One region of the Streptomyces sp. NBC_00212 genome, then DNA from elsewhere that is predicted to be linked to it. Evidence: riboswitches for the same ligand, from Rfam matches in the RefSeq annotation. Region 1 holds a riboswitch; each other region holds the start of a gene.
The links. Region 1 has a riboswitch for cyclic di-AMP ahead of OHA17_RS37200 (transglycosylase SLT domain-containing protein). Riboswitches for the same ligand answer to the same signal wherever they lie in the genome.
Positions count from the first base shown of each region.

Region 2: another riboswitch for cyclic di-AMP. It lies ahead of OHA17_RS33630 (C40 family peptidase); the one in region 1 lies ahead of OHA17_RS37200 (transglycosylase SLT domain-containing protein).
Region 3: another riboswitch for cyclic di-AMP. It lies ahead of OHA17_RS23840 (transglycosylase family protein); the one in region 1 lies ahead of OHA17_RS37200 (transglycosylase SLT domain-containing protein).
Region 4: another riboswitch for cyclic di-AMP. It lies ahead of OHA17_RS10440 (M23 family metallopeptidase); the one in region 1 lies ahead of OHA17_RS37200 (transglycosylase SLT domain-containing protein).

Region 1 is NZ_CP108115.1:8,127,264-8,132,101, forward strand. It holds gene OHA17_RS37185 (RraA family protein) at 1-500, opposite strand, end outside; gene OHA17_RS37190 (hypothetical protein) at 611-967, opposite strand; gene OHA17_RS37195 (hypothetical protein) at 1,017-1,265, shown strand; cyclic di-AMP (ydaO/yuaA leader) riboswitch at 1,661-1,843, shown strand; gene OHA17_RS37200 (transglycosylase SLT domain-containing protein) at 1,848-2,615, shown strand; gene OHA17_RS37205 (anti-sigma factor antagonist) at 2,939-3,370, shown strand; gene OHA17_RS37210 (dihydrofolate reductase family protein) at 3,463-4,038, shown strand; gene OHA17_RS37215 (nucleoside deaminase) at 4,079-4,528, shown strand; gene OHA17_RS37220 (HAD family hydrolase) at 4,548-4,838, opposite strand, start outside.
Region 2 is NZ_CP108115.1:7,366,374-7,371,211, reverse strand. It holds gene OHA17_RS33645 (1-acyl-sn-glycerol-3-phosphate acyltransferase) at 1-538, opposite strand, end outside; gene OHA17_RS33640 (ATP-dependent Clp protease proteolytic subunit) at 790-1,419, shown strand; gene OHA17_RS33635 (hypothetical protein) at 1,426-1,734, shown strand; cyclic di-AMP (ydaO/yuaA leader) riboswitch at 2,073-2,256, shown strand; gene OHA17_RS33630 (C40 family peptidase) at 2,260-2,733, shown strand; gene OHA17_RS33625 (ATP-binding protein) at 2,846-3,280, opposite strand; gene OHA17_RS33620 (helix-turn-helix transcriptional regulator) at 3,516-4,379, shown strand; gene OHA17_RS33615 (DUF397 domain-containing protein) at 4,400-4,624, shown strand; gene OHA17_RS33610 (8-amino-7-oxononanoate synthase) at 4,652-4,838, opposite strand, start outside.
Region 3 is NZ_CP108115.1:5,186,186-5,191,023, reverse strand. It holds gene eno (phosphopyruvate hydratase) at 1-554, opposite strand, end outside; gene OHA17_RS23840 (transglycosylase family protein) at 814-1,530, opposite strand; cyclic di-AMP (ydaO/yuaA leader) riboswitch at 1,534-1,702, opposite strand; gene OHA17_RS23835 (transglycosylase family protein) at 1,960-2,976, opposite strand; gene OHA17_RS23830 (cytochrome P450) at 3,112-4,368, opposite strand; gene OHA17_RS23825 (globin domain-containing protein) at 4,408-4,838, shown strand, end outside.
Region 4 is NZ_CP108115.1:2,293,233-2,298,070, reverse strand. It holds gene OHA17_RS10450 (M16 family metallopeptidase) at 1-1,315, shown strand, start outside; gene OHA17_RS10445 (M16 family metallopeptidase) at 1,333-2,697, shown strand; cyclic di-AMP (ydaO/yuaA leader) riboswitch at 2,934-3,093, shown strand; gene OHA17_RS10440 (M23 family metallopeptidase) at 3,107-3,871, shown strand; gene OHA17_RS10435 (GntR family transcriptional regulator) at 4,108-4,785, shown strand.

The DNA of each region.
Region 1 (4,838 bases):
TCCCAGCGCGCGCGGGGGGTGACCACGATGCCCTCCTCGTCGGCCACCACGATGTCGCCGGCGTTCACCAGCACCCCGCCGCAGCGCACCGGCTCGTTGAGCGGGGCCACGGCCTTCTTGGTTCCGGGGATGGGAATGACACCCCGGGCGAACACGGGAAAGCCCAACTCGCGGACCTCGGCGAGGTCACGAATGACCCCGTCGGCCACGAACGCCGCGATTCCCCGGCGTTGGGCGACGGCGCACACGTTTCCGCCGGCGAGCGCGTAGTCCAGGTCGCCCGATTCGACGACGATGACAGAACCCGGCTCCGCGCGGTGGATGGCCGCGTGCAGCATGAGATTGTCGCCCGCGGGGCACCGCACGGTGAATGCGGGACCCGCGATGCGCGGCATCGGGGACCACAAAGGGCGAATGCCGATATCCATGACCTGCTCGCGGCCCAGCACGTCGGCGAGCGTGGTCGGGGGAATGTTCTTGAATTCGCTGATGGCGTTCATGTTTCTTCCTGACAGGACTTGATACGGCGTAATAAGGGCTTGTTCAGGGCGCCAGTTGGCGGCACCGGGCGCTCGGCGCCGGATGCCCGACCTCGAACGTCGGAATGATCTCAAGCGATCTGATACGCCGCCAGCAGACTTTTCCGCGAGATGGGCTCGGTGGCCACCGGAGCCGTGCAGGCATGGGTGCCCGCCAGCGCGCCGAAGCGGCCGTCCCGGGTGAGGAGGCAGGAGCCCTCGGCGCCGGCCGTGGCGACCACTGTGTCCGCGCGGCCCTCGCGGAGGATCTCCCGCATCAGCGCGGGGGTGTTGTCGCCCGCGGCCGCCGCGCTGAAGAACACGAGGTCGCAGCGGAGCGCGAACTCCCGGTGCTGGTCGGCCAGTCCGGGGTCGTACGCGTCGCCTCCCTGCCGGTTCCGCTCGCCGACTTGGTGCAGGTCGGCCCGATCGAGGAGCGGCCCGGGCACACCGCGCGAACGTGGCCCTCGGGCGCGGGCACTGGGGCTGGAGGTCGGCGTGATCGACTGCGTCGGCGACGACTGGCCCGGCTCACAGGTCCGCGAGCTGCCGGCCGAGGGCGATGTCCCCTTCGCCCCGCTGACCTCCCCGGCGGGCACCCGGCGCGCGGTGAACCTCGTGGCCGCCGACGGCCGCCGGATGTCCACCCCCGCGCCCCCGACCACCAGGACGTCGTACTCCGCACCCTCTCGGATCACCGTTCCACCTCTCTGCCGCCCGGGCTCCACCGTGGAGAGGGGCCTGTGAGCAGGATCTAAAACGGCTACGACGTCCGGGAGGCGTGTGCTGTCGCCGGTATGCGTGGCGTGGGACACAAGAGAGGGCCCGATTGTCCAATATAGGGCATTTTGGGGCGCCGCCACTCCGGGTTTTGTAATGTCCGAATTGGCCGCTATTGAGTGAGGCTCGCCTCTTTTGTGGGTGGTCTGTTTGGTTGCTCGGCGGGCGAGTGAATTGGGTCACGTGCCGGGTGATGGGGGCCCGGGTCCGGCAGGGTCATTTCGGTTGGCCGGAAAGCGAGTTGGGGGCCTCGGGCGGGGTGGTCGCCGGGTGTGGATTTAAGTGGATCTATATCCCGGATCGCGCCCATTGAATTCTGAGCTTGTTTCCACTCGGCCTATTCGCTTAAGTTCACCGTCAATCCGGATGGAACGCCGAATCCTGCCGCCGTCCGGACCCTCCCACACACGTATGGCAGGAGCGGGGGACCCAGGTAAGCCGCCGATCCGGATTCCGGAACGGCTGGGGTGAAGTCGCCTGCGCCGCGACCGGACATCTCCGCGTCCGAACCCGACAGCTCACCTCGCAGGCGAAGGAGAGGAATTCACCATGCCTGCAAAGGGCAAGCACCGCCGCCCCAAGTCCAGCTCGTTCTCCCGGGGCCTCGCCGCTGCCGGTACGGGCGGCGCCGTACTCGCCATTCCGGTGATCGGCGCGACCACGGCCGCCGCCGCGCCGGCGTCGGTCCACTCGGCCGCCACCGTGGTGGCCAAGCCGGTCACGGCGGTGAAGGCGGCCCCCACGAGCTACGCCGTCGTCGCCGGCGACTCGCTCGCCAAGATCGCCGACGCCCTCAACGTGAGCGGCGGCTGGAAGCAGCTGTACCAGGACAACCAGAGCGTCATCGGCGGCAACCCGGCCCTGATCCAGCCCGGCCTCAAGCTCACCGTGGGAGCCCCCGCCCGGGCCGCCTCGGCCGACCGTGCCGACCGCTCGGCCCGCACGACGAGCCTCACCACGGCGACCACCGCGACCACGGCCAGTGCGCCGAAGTACGCCAACAACCTGGACGGCTGGATCAAGCAGTCGCTGGACATCATGGCCCAGCACGGCATCCCGGGCAGCTACAACGGCATCTACCGCAACATCATGCGCGAGTCGTCGGGCAACCCCCTCGCGATCAACAACTGGGACTCCAACGCGGTGGCCGGAACGCCCTCCAAGGGACTCCTCCAGGTCATCCAGCCCACGTTCGCCGCCTTCCACGTGCCCGGCACGGCCCTGGACCTCTACGACCCGGTGGCCAACATCACCGCCGCGTGCAACTACGCCGCCAACAGGTACGGCTCGATCGACAACGTCTTCGGGGCGTACTGACGGCCGTCCTCGGGGCCGGGTGCTTGAGGAGGGCGCCCGGCCGACCGAGCCGACGACCCCAACTGGCCGTCCGCCGACGGGGTTTCGACTCCAGCAGGTCGGTAGGCAGGGGTGCCGGAGCGGCTTCGCTCCCCGTGTGCGGTGTTCAAACGGGGAGCGGCGCAAATTTCGTTCACCCCCCAGGGTGAACAAATCGAAGGCTGCACGTTTCTGCATGCGGCCATATTCCTAGGGTGGTAGTGCGTCACCCCGGGACCACGGTGACTGCCCGACAACCGAGTACCTCCGCGCCCGCGGGGGACAGTTCTGGACCGGGAGCTGCCATGGGAACCACCGCTCGGCCATCCGTCTCGGCGCCTGTTCCGCTTCCGCCGGGCCTGCTGCCGGACCGGTGCTGCAACGCCCGTACGTACCTGATGCAGGGGTTCACGGTGGTCGAGGTCCAGGGCACCGTCGACCTGGCCTCCGCGCCCGGCGTGCAGCTGCACCTCGACGCCGCCACGCAGCCGGCCGGTGCCCGCGTGATCGTGGACCTGCGGCCCGTCGACTTCTTCGACTGCGCCGCCCTCACCCTGCTGTGCCGGGCGTACCGGAGAATCCGGGCGCGCGACGGCCACCTCGGCGTGGTGTGCGTACGGCCGTGGCATCTGCGGATCCTGACGGCGGGCGGCCTCGACCCGCTCTTCAAGCCGACGACCACGATCGAGGGGGCGGCCCTGGCCGCCCTGACCGCGCCGAACACCGGCGACAACTAGTGCGCGCAGGGCGTTGAAACACACGAAGAAGAGCGGGCGCCCTTGACGGGAATGTCGGCGAGGGCGGGCGTATCGTCGCGCAGGTGACTGCGATGAGAAAGATCATCCTTCCCATGTCGGTCTCTCTCGACGGCTTTTTCGCGGGGCCCGAGGGCGAAATCGACTGGCACATGGTCGACGACGAGCTGCACGGGTACGTCAACGAACAGCTCAGGCCCATGGGCGCCTTCATCAGCGGGCGCGTGACCCATGAGCTCATGGCCGAGTACTGGCCCACCGCCGACACCGACCCTTCCGCCTCCCCGCCGGTGGTCGAATTCGCCGGAATCTGGCGGGAGATGCCGAAGATCGTGTACTCCCGGACCCTCCAGAAGGCCGACTGGAACACCACGGTCGAACACGAGGTCGTCCCGGCGGAGATCGAGGAGCTCAAGGCGCGCCCCGGCGGGGACCTCGTGATCGGCGGGGCGAATCTCGCCGCCACGTTCCGGCGCCACGACCTCATCGACGAGTACCGCCTCTACGTCCACCCGGTCCTGCTCGGCACCGGCAAGCGCCTCTTCTCGACCTCGCACGCCGACACGCACAAGCTGCGCCTCGTCGAGACCCGCACCTTCGGCAACGGCGTCGTCCTCCTGCACCACGAGCGGGTCCGGGCGGCGGAGTAACCGGCACGCGCACGCACCGGACGACGGCGGGACGGGAAACATGGAACGGCAACTGGCCGGGCAATGGCTGACGACAGCCGTCGAGGAGGCCCGAGCGGGCCTCGCGGAGGGCGGCATCCCGATCGGCGCGGCGCTCTACGGCGCGGACGGGGCGGTGCTGGGCCGCGGACACAACCTCCGGGTGCAGGAGGACGATCCTTCCCTGCACGCGGAGACGGCGGCGTTCCGCAATGCGGGAAGGCAGCGTTCGTACCGGGGAACGACGATGGTGACCACGCTGTCCCCGTGCTGGTATTGCAGCGGCCTGGTACGGCAGTTCGGCATCTCGCGCGTCGTCGTGGGGGAGGACGAGACGTTCCGGGGCGGTCAGGAATGGCTGGCCCGGCACGGGGTGGAGATCGTGGTGCTCGGTGATCCGGAATGCGTCGCCATGATGAGGGAGTTCGTCGCGGCGAATCCCGAATTGTGGAATGAGGACATCGGGGCGTGACCGATCACGGAGGGAGTTCTCAACTCGCTTTCTCCCTGCGGTTGTTGAGGTGGGCCGCCAGCTCTCTCAGATGGCTGACCGTGGAGATTCCCGCCGGCAGCCCAGCCGGTCGCGGCCCCGGCGTGACAAGCACCGCCGACATCCCGTACTTGTGCGGCCCCACCGCATCGTTCTCCGGGTTGTCACCCACGAACAGGATGTCCTCGCACGGGCAGCCCGCAGCCGTAGCCACCGCCGCGTAGAAGCGCGGATCCGGCTTGCGGATGCCCAGCGTGCCGGAGAGCACCAACGCGTCGAAGCAGTCGGCGAT
Region 2 (4,838 bases), 760 kb from region 1:
AGTCCAGGGGTTCGCCGAAGCGGAGGGTGATCGGCACGCGCCGGGGCAGTCGGCGGCCCTTCGGCTGCGCCTCGAACGTCCCGATCATCGCGACCGGGACGACCGGGGCGCCGGACCGTAACGCCATCGCCGCGACCCCGACCTTGCCCTTGTACAGCCGCCCGTCGTGCGACCGCGTCCCTTCGGGGAAGACCCCCAACACCCCTCCGTCGCCCAGGACCTGGAGCGCGGTGTCGAGCGCCGACTGTGCCGCGTCCTTGCCGGAGCGGTCGACCGGGATCTGGCCGAGCGCACGGAAGAACGCCGCGGTCGCCCGGCCCCTGAGGCCCGGCGCGGTGAAGTACTCCTGCTTGGCCAGGAAGGTGAGGCGGCGCCTGAGCGTCACGCCCAGCAGGAACTGGTCGGTGAACGACTGGTGATTCCCCGCGAGGATCACCGCACCTGCCTCGGGTACTCGCCCGGCCCCTTCGACGCACGGGCGGAACAGCCACCGCAGCAGCGGCACCAGCACCACGAGACGGAATGCGAAATAGAACACTTCAGTGAGCCCTCTCCCCAGGTGACCCCCGCGCCGACGCACGCTAGCCACCCGCGGAGATCGCCGGGAGAGGGCCTATTGAGCCAAGGCCCGCCGCCCTCGGCGGCCAAAACCGCCCACTCGCCGACAGCGAAACACCCTTTGACCTGCCACTTCTCCGCGATCTCCGGACAACACCTCACCATGGTTCTGTACGTCCTGTACATTTTTTACAGAGGTCTTCGGAGCCTCCGGTCGAGGAGAGGTATGTCATGAACCACCGCCCTGCCGCCCGCTACGTGCTGCCCGAGTTCCAGGAGCGCACCGCCTCGGGCATCCGCACGCTCGATCCGTACTCCAAGCTCTTCGAGGAGCGGATCATCTTTCTCGGCACCCCGGTCGACGACGCTTCGGCCAACGACGTGATGGCCCAGTTCATGCACCTGGAGCACGCGGACCCGGACCGGGACATCTCGCTCTACATCAACTCCCCCGGCGGCTCACTCACCGCGATGGCTGCGATCCACGACACGATGCAGTTCGTCACCTGCGATGTGCAGACTTTCTGCCTGGGCCAGGCGAGCTCGGTGGCCGCGCTGCTGCTCGCGGCCGGCGCGCCCGGAAAGCGCGCCGTACAGCCCGGCTCCCGGGTGCTCCTCCAGCAGCCGGCCATCGAGGAGGCGGTGCAGGGGCAGCCGTCCGATCTGGAGATCCAGGCGGCCGAAATCCTGCGTGGGCGCGTGCTGTTGACCGAACTCCTCGCTCGGCACACGGGAAGGACCCCGGAGCAGGTGACCGCCGACATCGAGCGGGACGTGGTCTTCGACGCCGCGGGCGCCGTGGCGTACGGGCTCGCCGATCACGTACTCGAAAGCCGCAAGACGTCGCTGCGCGGGAGGTGAACCGCCGTGCTGCCACCGGAACTGCCGCCGCTGCCCGCGCTGACGCGCGCCGAGGCCGAATTCATCGACTCCTACCTCGAAGTGGTCGACCTGCTCGGCCGGATCAATCCGGCGCACGGCCACGACACGTACGCCGCCCTCAGGGCCGCCCAGGCCCTGGTCGGCCGGGCGGCCGCGCTGAAGGAGGCCCTGACGCTGATGCACCAGCGCGGGGAGGCCCATGTACACGCGCAGACGCTGACGCGGGCGCTGCGGATCCTGGACGGCGAGCGCCGCGCGGGGCGGCTCACGGTGCCCCCGCAGACGACGGGGTGAGTGCACCCGGAACCGCGAGGGATACCCGACGCGCTCATAGGGCCGACGAAACGCACCAGACGGGCTACCCCCGTTCGGCCCACCGGCGGCTACTTTCGCCGGCCCTTATGAGTTGCTTACGGGCCGTGGACAATCTGCTGAATCGATCCTTCCGTTGCTGGTACAGGGCTCGTCAGCCCCATTTGCAGTAGCGCCGAACGGCCCCTGTCCACCCGAACCAGGCAGTCGTGAGCACCCTCACACAAAGCCGTTTCGGGCCGTAAATCCGACAGTCGGTGCGTGAAGATCCCTAGGACGACAAGCCCCCGCCACCGCGGCGGGGCGGTCCGGGCGGACGCCGAGTCCTGCCGCCGTTCCGGACGACTGGTCGACAAGAGTGGACCGGCAGGAGTGGAGGACCCGAGTACTTCGGGAGGGCCGTACCCCGGCCGTCCCTCGGGGTGAAGCCGCATGCGCGGCCGGGCGTCTTCGCCAGTCCGAACCCGACAGGTCATCCTTCGCAGGCGGTTTGACGAAGGGTTGCGCATGACCGCGCACACACACGTCTCGTCGCTGGCGGTCCGCCTCGGCACCGTCTGTGCCCTCACCCTCGCCGTGACGGGCGCGATGACGCTGGCACCGGGCAGCACGCCCGAGGCGAACGCCGCCGCCGTGGCCACCAGGGCGCTCCACGTGGCCGCGTCGAAGAAGGGATCGCCCTACCAGTTCGGCGCCACGGGCCCGTACCGGTTCGACTGCTCGGGGCTCACGCTCTACTCGTTCAAGCAGGCGGGCCGCAAGCTGCCCCGCACCGCCCAGCAGCAGTACAACGGCTCCCGGCATGTCTCGGCCTCGTCCCGCAAGGCCGGGGACCTGGTGTTCTTCCACTCGGGAGGCCGGGTGTACCACGTGGGGATCTACGCCGGGAACGGCAGGATCTGGCACTCCCCCAAGGCCGGCACGGTGGTCCGCCTGGAGCGGATCTGGAGCCACAGCGTCCTGTACGGGCGGGTGGGCTGACGCGCCGCCAGACCGGGCGTCCCGGTGCGTGTCCCGCGCACCGGGACGCCCTCGGGCGCCCTCGGCACGTCTCTAGGGCCTGTCCGGCGGATCTTGTCTGGGACGCGCGGCCCTAGCCGCTCTGGACCGGCGCCGTCCACGGCAGGGCGATCCAGACCGTCTTGCCGCCGTCCGCGGTGGGCGCGACCGAGAGCCGGCCGCCGCACTCGGCCGCGAGCCAGCGGATGATCACCATGCCCCGGCCGTTGTCCTGCTGGACGGCGGCGGGCAATCGTTTCGGCCAGCGCGGGTGGCTGTCGGTCACCCCGATCCGCAGCTCCTCCTCGCGCTCCAGCTGGACGTCCACGGTGAAGGTGGGCGACTGGCCGAAGGTGTGCTGCACGGCGTTGGTGGCGAGCTCGGAGACGATGAGGCGGATCGTGTCGGCGGCCTCGGCGTCGGTCGGCAGGCCCCAGTCGGCAAGGACCCCGGCGACGTACCTCCGTGCCGCGGAGACCGAGGCGGGATCGCTCGGCAGAGTGAGGGTTGCTTCGAGGTGGTCTGCCATGGCGACGCTGTCCCTTTCCCACCCGGGCCGGCTTGAAGACTCGTAGCGGTTGAGCGCTCGCGAAGACGACATCGGCCTCGGATTGTGCTTCGCGTCAGAGTGCCACTCATCGTGCCGGTCTCGGGTGCGATCCACCAAGATATGCATATATCTGTCGCTCAAAGCAGTGAACTCTCCGACGGTAGACCGTATTTGGGCTCACACTTACCCATCGCCGGAGACGAAGGAGGCGGCTATGGGGCACGGGCCGGCGGTGCGCAGACGCAAGCTCGGCGAGGAGTTGCGCAAGCTGCGCGACGACACGGGTCTCACGAGTGGTGAGGCGGCCGGTCTGGTCGGCTGGCACCAGTCGAAGGTGAGCCGGATCGAGACCGGTCGCAGTGGCGTGAAGCCGGCGGACGTGGCCCGGCTGCTCGAAGCGTACGGGGTGCGCGACCCCGAACTCCGCGCGCTTTTGCAGGCGTTGGCCGATTCGGCGGGCGGCGCCGGGGTGGACTGGGCGCATGCGTACCGGGGCCTGCTGCCGACGCAGTACCGCGATTTCATCAGCCTGGAGTCGCAGGCGCGCTCGGCTCGCACGCTGGAGACCTCGGTGGTGCCGGGGCTTTTGCAGACGCCGGCGTACGCGCGGGCGGTGACGCGGGCCGCGCTCGGGGGGCTGCCGTCGGACAAGGTGGACTCGCTCGTGGAGGTGCGGATCGCCCGCCAGGAGGTGCTGCGCGGCGATCCGCCGCTGGTGCTCAGCGCGGTGCTCGACGAGGCGGTATTGCGTCGGCGAGTGGGCGGCCCGGCGGCCATGCGGGACCAGTTACGGCATTTGCTGCAGCTCGCCGCACTGCCGCACGTGCGGTTGCAGGTCATCCCTTTCCATTACGGCGGCTATGTCGGCCTCACCGGCCCTTTCATTATCTTTTCATTTCCGGCCATTTCAGATCTGGATGTGGTTGTTATCGACCATCTGACGAGTAGCCTCTACCTCGAACGGAGAGAAGACCTTGAGGCGTACAGTGCCGCATTCCTGACCGTCCAGGCACTCGCGCTCTCCTCCGAGGACTCGTTGGATCTCATCGCCCGGATAGCCCGGGGGGAACCGGGCTAGTTCATGGCGAGTGGGGAGGCATGATGTCCGCACGCCCTGCGCACGTTCCTTCCAGTACTTCCCTCACGACTGCCACCTGGCGGCGCAGCAGCCGCAGCGTGGGCATGAACAACTGTGTCGAGACGGCCCGGCTCAATGGCGAGCTGCTTGCCGTCCGCGACTCCCAACGGATCGACGGGCCCGCGCTGCTCTTCGGCGCCCCGGCCTGGCAACGCTTCATCTCCACTCTCAGCACAGCGAATTGAGGGGCAGCACAGCGAATTGACGAGCCGTCAGGCCGTGGGCGCGGTCCTCAGGATCGCGCCCACGGCCCTGTCGATCTGGCGCTCCGTCAGATCCGCACGGGCGGTCAGCCGGATCCGCGAGATGCCGTCCGGCACCGACGGCGGCCGGAAGCAGCCGACCACGAGCCCGGCTTCGCGGCAGTCCCCCGCCCAGGCCACCGCGGCCTCCGGCGAG
Region 3 (4,838 bases), 2.9 Mb from region 1:
GCACCCCAGCGAAGGGCCTCGGAGAAGGACTCCGCGCCGATCGGGGCGATCATGAACTCCTGGATGTCGACGTTGGAGTCGGCGTGCGACCCACCGTTGAGGATGTTCATCATCGGGACGGGCAGCAGGTGCGCGTTGGGGCCGCCCAGGTAGCGGAACAGCGGCAGGTCGCTGGCCTCGGAGGCGGCGTGCGCGACGGCGAGGGAGACGCCGAGGATGGCGTTGGCGCCGAGCGAGCCCTTGTTGTCCGTGGCGTCCAGGTCGAACATGGCCTGGTCGATCAGGCGCTGCTCGGTGGCGTCGTAGCCGACGAGCTCCGGGCCGATCTGCTCGATGACGGCGAGGACGGCCTTCTCGACACCCTTGCCGCCGTAGCGGTTGGGGTCACCGTCGCGGAGCTCGATGGCCTCGAAGGCACCGGTGGAGGCGCCGGACGGAACTGCAGCACGGCCGGTGCTGCCGTCGTCGAGGCCGACCTCGACCTCGACCGTGGGGTTGCCTCGGGAGTCCAGGATTTCCCGGGCTACGACGACGTCGATGGACGGCACGAGCATCTCCTTCTGGGATGTGACGCTAGATGTGACGCAAGCAGTGCAAGGTCGTGCGGGGTCGCGTTCGCCTTGCGACAAGAGCCTAACCGGCTCTGGGGCTCCGGCCAGCCGAGTGCCCGCCTCCTGGGACGAAAAAGGGACCAAGGACCCTTAATCCCGGGCAAAGGACCACAACACTACTGCCGGGTAACAGCGAAAACCCCGGCCCGGCGCGTACGGGGGAATGCGCGCCGGGTCGGGGCGACCTGGGGGTGGGTCAGTCTCAGCCGAGGTGCAGCTTCTGGCCCGGGAAGATCAGGTTCGCGTCCTTGACGATGTCCTTGTTCAGCTCGAACAGCTTCTGCCAGCCGCCCTTGACGCCGTTGGCGGCCGCGATGTTGCCGAGGGTGTCGCCGGACTTGACGGTGTATTCGCCGTTGCCCTGCTTGACCGGCTCGGTGCGCTGCTGGTCGCGGCTGGCCGGCGCGGACTCGGTGCGCTCGGACTTCTGCGCCTTCGGCTGCGACTTCTGCTGGGGCTGGGCCTGCTGCTTGGGCGCCGCGGGCTTCGAGGCCTTCGGCTTCGAGGAGGACGAACCGGAGGTGTCCACGTCGGCCTTGCTGCCGCCCGCGGTCAGGTTGCCGGCGCCGGCGCAGCCCCAGGCACCCGGGCCCTGGATGGCGAGCAGCTTCTCGGCGGTGGCTATCTGCTGGCCCTTGGTGGCCAGGTCGGCGCGCGAGGCGTACTGGGTGCCGCCGGCGGCGGCCCAGGAGGACTGCGAGAACTGCAGGCCGCCGTAGTAGCCGTTGCCGGTGTTGATGGACCAGTTGCCGCCGGACTCGCACTGGGCGACGGCGTCCCAGGTCTGGACGGAAGCGGCGGAGGCGTTGCCCGCCGCCATCAGCGGGGCGGCCACGGCGGCGCCGGTGACACCGGCCAGCGTGGCGACACGGACGGCCTTGGACGGGCGACGGTGCTTGCCCTTGCCGGAAAGCAGCATGGAGGTTCTCCTCACCGACGCCTGCGAGGTGAGCTGTCGGGTTCGGGCGTGAGCTGCCCGGCCGAGCGTCGATGCGCCCGTCTTCACCCCAAGCCGTTGCGGCAGTCACTCGAACTGCCGGGCCCGGCACTTACCTTGGGTCCCCCGCTCCTGCCTACGGCGCATAAGCGTCGACTGTTCCCGTCGGCCGACGGCAGGATTCGGCGTGCTCGGTCGACGGGGCTCGTGGTGACGAGCGAGTCCGACGAAAACACACGCCCCGCCAATGTTCAAAGACGCACATCGGGGAGAAATCCCCCCTACTTGCCGATACAGAAGGGGTGTTTCCGCAGGTGAGGGGCGGGGCGGACGGACCGGGCAGACGGGACAAGCCAGTTGAGGCGAAGAGACCCATGTCTCATTTGCACAGAACGGACATAGGCCCGCGAACTAACCCTGCTTCGGTGCCGAGTTCGGGGCCGTCAGAGCCGCCGCCGCATCCTTCAGGTCCAGGCTCTGGCCAGGCAGGATGAGGTTGGGGTCGGTGCCGATCAGCTTCTCGTTGGCGTGGTACAGCGCGGGCCAGCCGCCCTGGATCTTGTTCGCCTCGGCGATGGCGGACAGGTTGTCGCCGGGCCGGACGGTGTAGTCGCCGTTCGCGGCGGGGGTGTTGCCGGACTCACGTGAGGCATCGTCACCCCGCGAGGCATGCCGTCCGGAATCGCGGCTATCGGATGAGTTGCCCGAATCGTTCGAACCACTCGTACCGGCCGGAGTGCCAGGTTCGACCTGACCGGTCGTCGGGGCGGACGAGGACGTGCCGCCCGGAGCCGTGCCCGCGCTCTCCTCCGGCGAGGGCGCCCCGCGGTGCTTGCCGGGGCTCGCCGGGGTGGACGCGGAGGGCGTCGGGGGCTTGGCCGGGTCGCTCGGCTTCGTGGCACCCGGGGCCGGCGTGGCGGGCGTGGAGCCGCTCGGCGCCGGGGCTTCGGGCGCCTTGGTCGGCGGGACGGTGGGGGTCGCGGGAGCGGGCGTGGGCGTGGGCGTCCCGGTCGACGTGTCGGGCGCGCCCGGGTCGACGTCCGCCGAGCCGCCGCCCTTGGTGAGCCCGGCGCCGCTGCCGCAGTTCGCGAAGGCCCCCGGGCCCTTGGCCGCGAGCACCTGCTCGGCGACGGCTATCTGCTGGGCACGGCTGGCGAGGTCGGCGCGCTGGGCGTAGTCCGTACCGCCGTACGCCTCCCAGGTGGCCTGCGAGAACTGGAGCCCGCCGTACAGGCCGTTGCCGAAGTCGGCGCTCCACATCCCGCCGGACTCGCAGGCGGCCACCTGGTTCCAGGTGTTCGCGTCCGCGGCGTTCGCGCCGGTCGCGGCGAGCAGAGGAAGGGCGATGGCCGATCCGGTCACTCCTGCCGCGACGACGAGAGCGGGTGCCTGGCGGGGTCGACGATGCCGTCCATTCCCGGAGCGCATGCAAAAGGCCTTCCGTGTGACTGCTGAGCCGAATGAACGGTGAACGTAGCCGTACTCGAACGCTTGTCACAAGTCGATGCACCCGGGATCACATAAAAGTCACAGTCTTGACGGCCCGTCAGATGCGGGCGATCGTCATGGGCTGGTGAACTCGACCGGCAGGGTGCGCAGTCCGCGCATGATGAGCCCGCCGCGCCAGCGCAAATCGTCAGGTTCCACCGCGAGCCGCAGGTCAGGGAGGCGCCGCAGCAGGGTCGCCAGAGCGGTCTGCCCTTCGAGCCGGGCGAGCGGGGCACCGAGGCAGTAGTGGATCCCGTGCCCGTACCCGAGGTGCTGGTTGTCCTTGCGGCCGAGGTCGAGGGTGTCCGGGTCGGCGAAGCGCTCGGGGTCGCGGTCGGCGGCGGCGAGCACGACGAGCACGGGGTCGCCGGCCGCGATGTCCTGCCCGCCGAGCGTCAGCGGCCGGGTGGCGAACCGCCAGGTGGCCATCTCGACAGGCCCGTCGTAACGCAGGAGTTCCTCGACGCCGGTTTCGAGGAGGTCGCTCTCCCCCGCGGCGAGGGAGTCCTGGAGCCGCTCCCGTTGGCCGGGGTTGCGCAACAGGGCATAGACCCCATTGCCGATCAGATTGACGGTCGTCTCGAATCCGGCGAAGAGCACGATGAAGGCCATGGCCGCGACTTCGTTCTCCGACAGGTGCTCGCCGTGGTCGCTGGCCTCGATGAGCCGGGAGATGAGGTCGTCTCCGGGGTTCTCGCGCTTCTTGTGGATGAGCTCGGCGAGGTAGGTGCGCATCTTCTTGACCGAGCGGGCGACGCCGCCTCGGGGGCCGCCTCCATGGCGGATCATCATGCCTGCCCAGTCACGGAAGTCGTCCTGGTCCTCGCGGGGTACGCCGAGCAGGTCGCAGATGGCGTAGATGGGCAGTGGAAAGGCGAACTCGTGGATGAGATCGGCCGCTCCCCTGCCCTCGAAGGCGTCGATGAGCTGATCCGTCAACTCCTGTACCCGGGGCGCGAATTGGGCGACGGTACGCGGAGTGAACGCCTTGGAGACGAGGCGGCGGAGCCGGGTGTGGTCCGGCGGGTCGATGTTGAGCAGGTGCGTCATCAGCTCGGCCTTGCGCTCACCCGGGATGCCCGTCCTGCCCTTGGCGTGGGCCGGCTCGTCGTGGTGCGCGGGGTTCTTGGAGAGCCGCTGGTCGGCGAGGGCCTGCTTGGCGTCCCCGTACCGCGTGACCAGCCACGCCTCGACGCCGCTGGGCAGCCGGGTGCGGTGCACGGGGGCGTGCTCGCGCAGCCAGGCGTAGGCCGGGTACGGGTCGGTGGCGAACTCCCAGGTGAAGAGTTCGGGGGCGGGCGGGGCGGGCGGAATGGGGTTGTTGTCCTGCACCTCTCGACCGTATCCCGCCCTCTCCCCTACATTCACGCGGTGGATCAAGAGGACCAAGAGGTGCTGAGGGCCGGCTTCGCGGTGGTGGAGCGGCGGGCCGAGCATGCGGCCAAATATTTCTATTCCCACCTCTTCTGGCACAACCCGGGCCTGCGGGCGCTGTTCCCGTCCGGGCCGGACGCCATGGAAAGCCAGCGGGACCGGCTGTTCGCCGCGATCACGGAGGTCGTGGCCCGGCTCGGCGACCCGTCCCTCCCCTCCTATCTGCGCGCGCTCGGCCGCGACCACCGCAAGTTCCTGGCGGCGCCGGAGCACTACGCGGCGGTCGGCGCGAGCCTGCTCGCCGCGTTCGCCCGGGCGGCGGGCGGGGCGTGGACGGCGGAGGTGGAGAAGGCGTGGTGCCAGGCGTACTCGGTGATGTCCGAGACGATGCTGGAGGGCGCGGCCGCGGCGGCCGCGGCGGGGGAGCC
Region 4 (4,838 bases), 5.8 Mb from region 1:
GGCCGGCTCCGGCGGTCTGACAGCCACTGAGCACCGACTGGCCAACGGCCTGCGCGTGGTGCTCTCCGAGGACCACCTGACCCCGGTCGCCGCGGTGTGCCTCTGGTACGACGTCGGCTCGCGCCACGAGGTCAAGGGCCGCACCGGCCTCGCCCACCTCTTCGAGCACCTCATGTTCCAGGGCTCCCACCAGGTGCACGGCAACGGCCACTTCGAGCTGGTGCAGGGGGCCGGCGGCTCGCTGAACGGCACCACCAGCTTCGAGCGCACCAACTACTTCGAGACCATGCCCGCCCACCAGGTGGAGCTCGCGCTCTGGCTGGAGGCCGACCGCATGGGCTCGCTGCTCGCAGCCCTCGACGAGCAGTCGATGGAGAACCAGCGCGACGTCGTCAAGAACGAGCGCCGCCAGCGCTACGACAACGTGCCCTACGGCACCGCCTTCGAGAAGCTGACCGCCCTCGCCTACCCGGAGGGCCACCCCTACCACCACACGCCGATCGGCTCGATGGCCGACCTGGACGCGGCGACGCTGGAGGACGCCCGGAACTTCTTCCGTACGTACTACGCGCCCAACAACGCGGTGATCGCGGTGGTCGGCGACATCGACCCCGAGCAGACGCTGGCCTGGGTGGAGAAGTACTTCGGCTCCATCCCCACCCACGACGGCAAGCAGCCGCCGCGCGACGGCGCGCTGCCCGACACCATGGGCGGGCAGCTGCGCGAGGTCGTCGAGGAGGACGTCCCGGCGCGCGCCCTGATGGCCGCCTACCGGCTGCCGCACGACGGCACCCGCGAGGCCGACGCCGCCGACCTGGCGCTGACCGTTCTCGGCGGCGGCGAGTCCTCCCGGCTGCACAACCGCCTGGTCCGCCGCGACCAGACCGCCGTCGCGGCCGGGTTCGGCCTGCTGCGGCTCGCCGGCGCCCCCTCGCTCGGCTGGCTGGACGTCAAGACGTCGGCCGGCGTCGACGTCCCGGACATCGAGGCCGCGGTCGACGAGGAGCTCGCCCGGTTCGCCGAGGAGGGCCCGACCGAGGAGGAGATGGAGCGCGCCCAGGCCCAGTTGGAGCGCGAGTGGCTCGACCGGCTCGGCACCGTGGCCGGCCGCGCCGACGAACTGTGCCGGTACGCCGTGCTGTTCGGCGACCCGCAGCTCGCCCTGACCGCCGTGGACCGCGTCCTGGACATCACCGCACAGGAGGTCAAGGCGGTCGCCGCCGCGACCCTGCGCCCCGACAACCGGGCGGTCCTGGTGTACGAGCCCACCGAGGCACCCGAGGCAGGCAACGAAGAGGAAGAGGCGGGCCAGTGACGGACGCTGTCGTGACCATGGAGTTCCACCCGCAGCCGGCCGCCGGCACCGCCACGCCGTGGGCCTTCCCGGCCCCCGAGCGCGGCACGCTTCCCAACGGCCTCACCGTGCTGCGCTGCCACCGCCCGGGCCAGCAGGTCGTCGCCGTGGAGATCTTCCTCGCGGCCCCGCTGGACGCCGAGCCCGAGGGCCTCGACGGCGTCGCCACGATCATGGCGCGCGCCCTGACCGAGGGCACCGACAAGCACTCGGCCGAGGAGTTCGCCGCCGAGCTGGAGCGGTGCGGCGCCACCATCGACGCGCACGCCGACCACCCCGGCGTCCGGATCTCCCTCGAAGTGCCCGTCTCGCGACTGCCCAAGGCGCTCTCGCTGCTCGCCGAGGCGCTGCGGGCCCCCGCGTTCGCCGACTCCGAGGTCGAGCGGCTCGTACGCAACCGGCTCGACGAGATCCCGCACGAGCAGGCCAACCCGTCCCGGCGGGCCGCCAAGCAGCTCTCCAAGGAGCTCTTCCCGGCCTCCGCGCGCATGTCCCGGCCCCGCCAGGGCACCGAGGAGACCGTCGCCGCCATCGACGCGGCCGCGGTGCGCGCCTTCTACGAGGCGTACGTGCGCCCGGCGACGACGGTCACCGTCGTCGTCGGCGACCTGGCGGGCACCGACCTCGACGCGATCCTCGCGGACACCCTGGGCGACTGGACCGGCAACACGGCCGAGCCGCGCCCCATGCCGCCGATCACCGCCGACGACACCGGCCGGGTCGTCATCGTGGACCGCCCCGGCGCGGTCCAGACCCAGCTGCTCATCGGCCGCATCGGTGCCGACCGGCACGACCGGGTCTGGGCGGCCCAGGTGCTCGGCACGTACTGCCTGGGCGGCACCCTCACCTCGCGCCTGGACCGGGTGCTGCGCGAGGAGAAGGGCTACACCTACGGCGTTCGCGCGTTCGGCCAGGTGCTGCGCTCGGGCCCGGACGGCGGTGCGGCCATGCTCGCCATCAGCGGCTCGGTCGACACCCCGAACACCGGCCCGGCCCTCGACGACCTGTGGAAGGTGCTGCGCACGCTGGCGGCCGAGGGTCTGACGGACGCCGAGCGCGAGACGGCCGTGCAGAACCTGGTGGGCGTCGCGCCGCTCAAGTACGAGACCGCGGCGGCCGTCGCGGGAACGCTGGCCGACCAGGTCGAGCAGTTCCTGCCCGACGACTACCAGGCGCAGTTGTACGCGCTGCTCGCGGAGACCGGCACCGTGGAGGCGACGGCGGCCGTCGTCAACGCCTTCCCGGCCGACCGGCTCGTCACGGTCCTGGTGGGCGACGCGGCACAGATCGAGGAGCCCGTCAGGGCGCTCGGAATCGGTGAAGTGACCGTCGTAGCAGGCTGATTGAGGAACCGTCCGGGCCCGTCGAGGCACCCGGACGGCCGAGGGTCACGGGACCCCGGTGGCGGATGCGCTGCCGGGGTCCTCCTGATCTTCGGCGCAATGTCCGGTTTGTTGGGGAGGTTGCCTGTCTGTCATGTGGCGTGCGCTACAAAAACCGGTGTCTGTTTGGTGATTGAAAGATCAGCCGTCTAGCGTCGGTCCCGCTGTCCGTCACCACCCGTCGCAGCCGCGGCACCGGACAGTGATCGCCGAGTCCCCGAAGGCGCGAGCCTGGGGAGCCGGGGACCCACTCAGTCCCTGGGGTGAATCGGACGCCTCCGCCCGCGGAGGAGCCCGTAGGAGACCTTCCTGCTCCGAACCCGTCAGCTAACCCGGTAGGCGAGATGGAAGGAAAGGACACCGCCACTTCATGGCGTTCACCCGTGCCACCGGGAAGCATCGCGCGCCCAGCCGTATGACGCGCCGCAGCGCGAACATCGCGGGCATCGCCACCCTCGCCACCGCCGGAGTCGTAGGCACCCTCGCCTCCCCGGCCATGGCGGCTCCGTCCGCCGCCGCCGACACGGGCCTGACTCAGGCCATCGTCATCGGCGACACCATCGCCGACCAGGTGGGGGCCCAGGCCGACGCGCAGAAGCAGGCCGCCGCGAAGGCCAAGGCGAAGGCGGAAGCCGAGGCCGCCGCGAAGGCGAAGGCCGAGCAGCGGGCCAAGGAGGCGCGCGAGGCCAAGGAGCGCGCGGCGCGCGAGGCCGAGCGCAAGCGCCTCAACACCTTCGTGGCCCCCATATCCGACAGTTATGTGTCCACCGGCTACAAGACCGGCGGATCGCTGTGGTCCTCCGGCAGCCACACCGGCATCGACTTCCATGCGGCGAGCGGCACTTCGGTGCACGCCGTGGGTCTGGGCACCGTCGTCGAGGCGGGCTGGGGCGGCGCGTACGGCAACAACGTCGTGATCAAGATGAACGACGGCACGTACACCCAGTACGGCCACCTCTCGGTCATCCAGGTCTCCGTCGGCCAGTCCGTCGAGCCGGGCCAGCAGATCGCCCTGTCGGGCAACACAGGCAACACCACCGGCCCTCACCTCCACTTCGAGGCCCGCACCGGCCCGGACTACGGCTCGGACATCGACCCCGTCGCCTACCTGCGCTCGCACGGCGTGAACGTCTGAGACGTACGAGCCGTACGAGCCGTACGAGACATCCGAGGCGTACGAGACGTCCAAGAGGTCCAAGACGTCCGCGCGCACACCGAAGGCCCCCGGCATGCTGCCGGGGGCCTTCGGCATTGGCCAAAAGATATCCATTGGTTCCGGCCCGTCACCGGGAATTAACAAGGCCTGCCATAGAGTCACGGAACAGGCATTGCCCGACCGCGTTTCGCGGGGATTAAGGCGGAGGTTCGGCCATGCGCATTCCGGCGCATTCGGTATGCACGGCAATCCGCGACGATATCGTCTCGGGTGTCCATGAGCGCGGCAGCCGGCTCACCGAGGAAGTCCTCGCACGCCGTTACGGAGTCTCGCGCGTCCCGGTCCGCGAGGCCCTGCGCACCCTGGAGTCCGAGGGGTTCGTCACCACCCGCAGACACGCCGGCGCCTGCGTGGCCGAGCCCACCGACCTTGAGGCGGCCGACCTCCTCGAACTCCGCCTGGTGCTTGAGCCGTTGGCCGCCGCCCGGGCCGCGGGCCGCCGCAGCGAGGCCCATCTCAAGGTGCTGCGCGGCCTGGTGAGGCTGGGTCAGGACCGGGCCCGGCGCGGTCAGGGCGAGGACCTGCGCTCGCTGGGCGGCTGGTTCCACGAGACGCTCGCCCAGGCCTCCGCGAGCCCCGGACTCATCGCGCTGCTCACGCAGTTGAGGCACAAGGTCGCCTGGATGTACGCGGTCGAGGCGCCGGCCCGCCCGGCCGAGGCCTGGGCCGAACTCGGCGCGATCACCGACGCGGTGGCCCGCGGCGACGCCGAACGCGCCCGTTCGCTCACCGCCCTGCACGCGGAGCGATCCTTTTCCGCCCATCGGCTGCGCGGGCCCGCGGCCGTGAGGACTTCGCAACATGCCGTAAACACCGCGAGCGCCCGCACTTAACAGCACGGCCGTATACAAAGAAAGGCGATAAGGGGCGCCGCATCGCGCTGCCC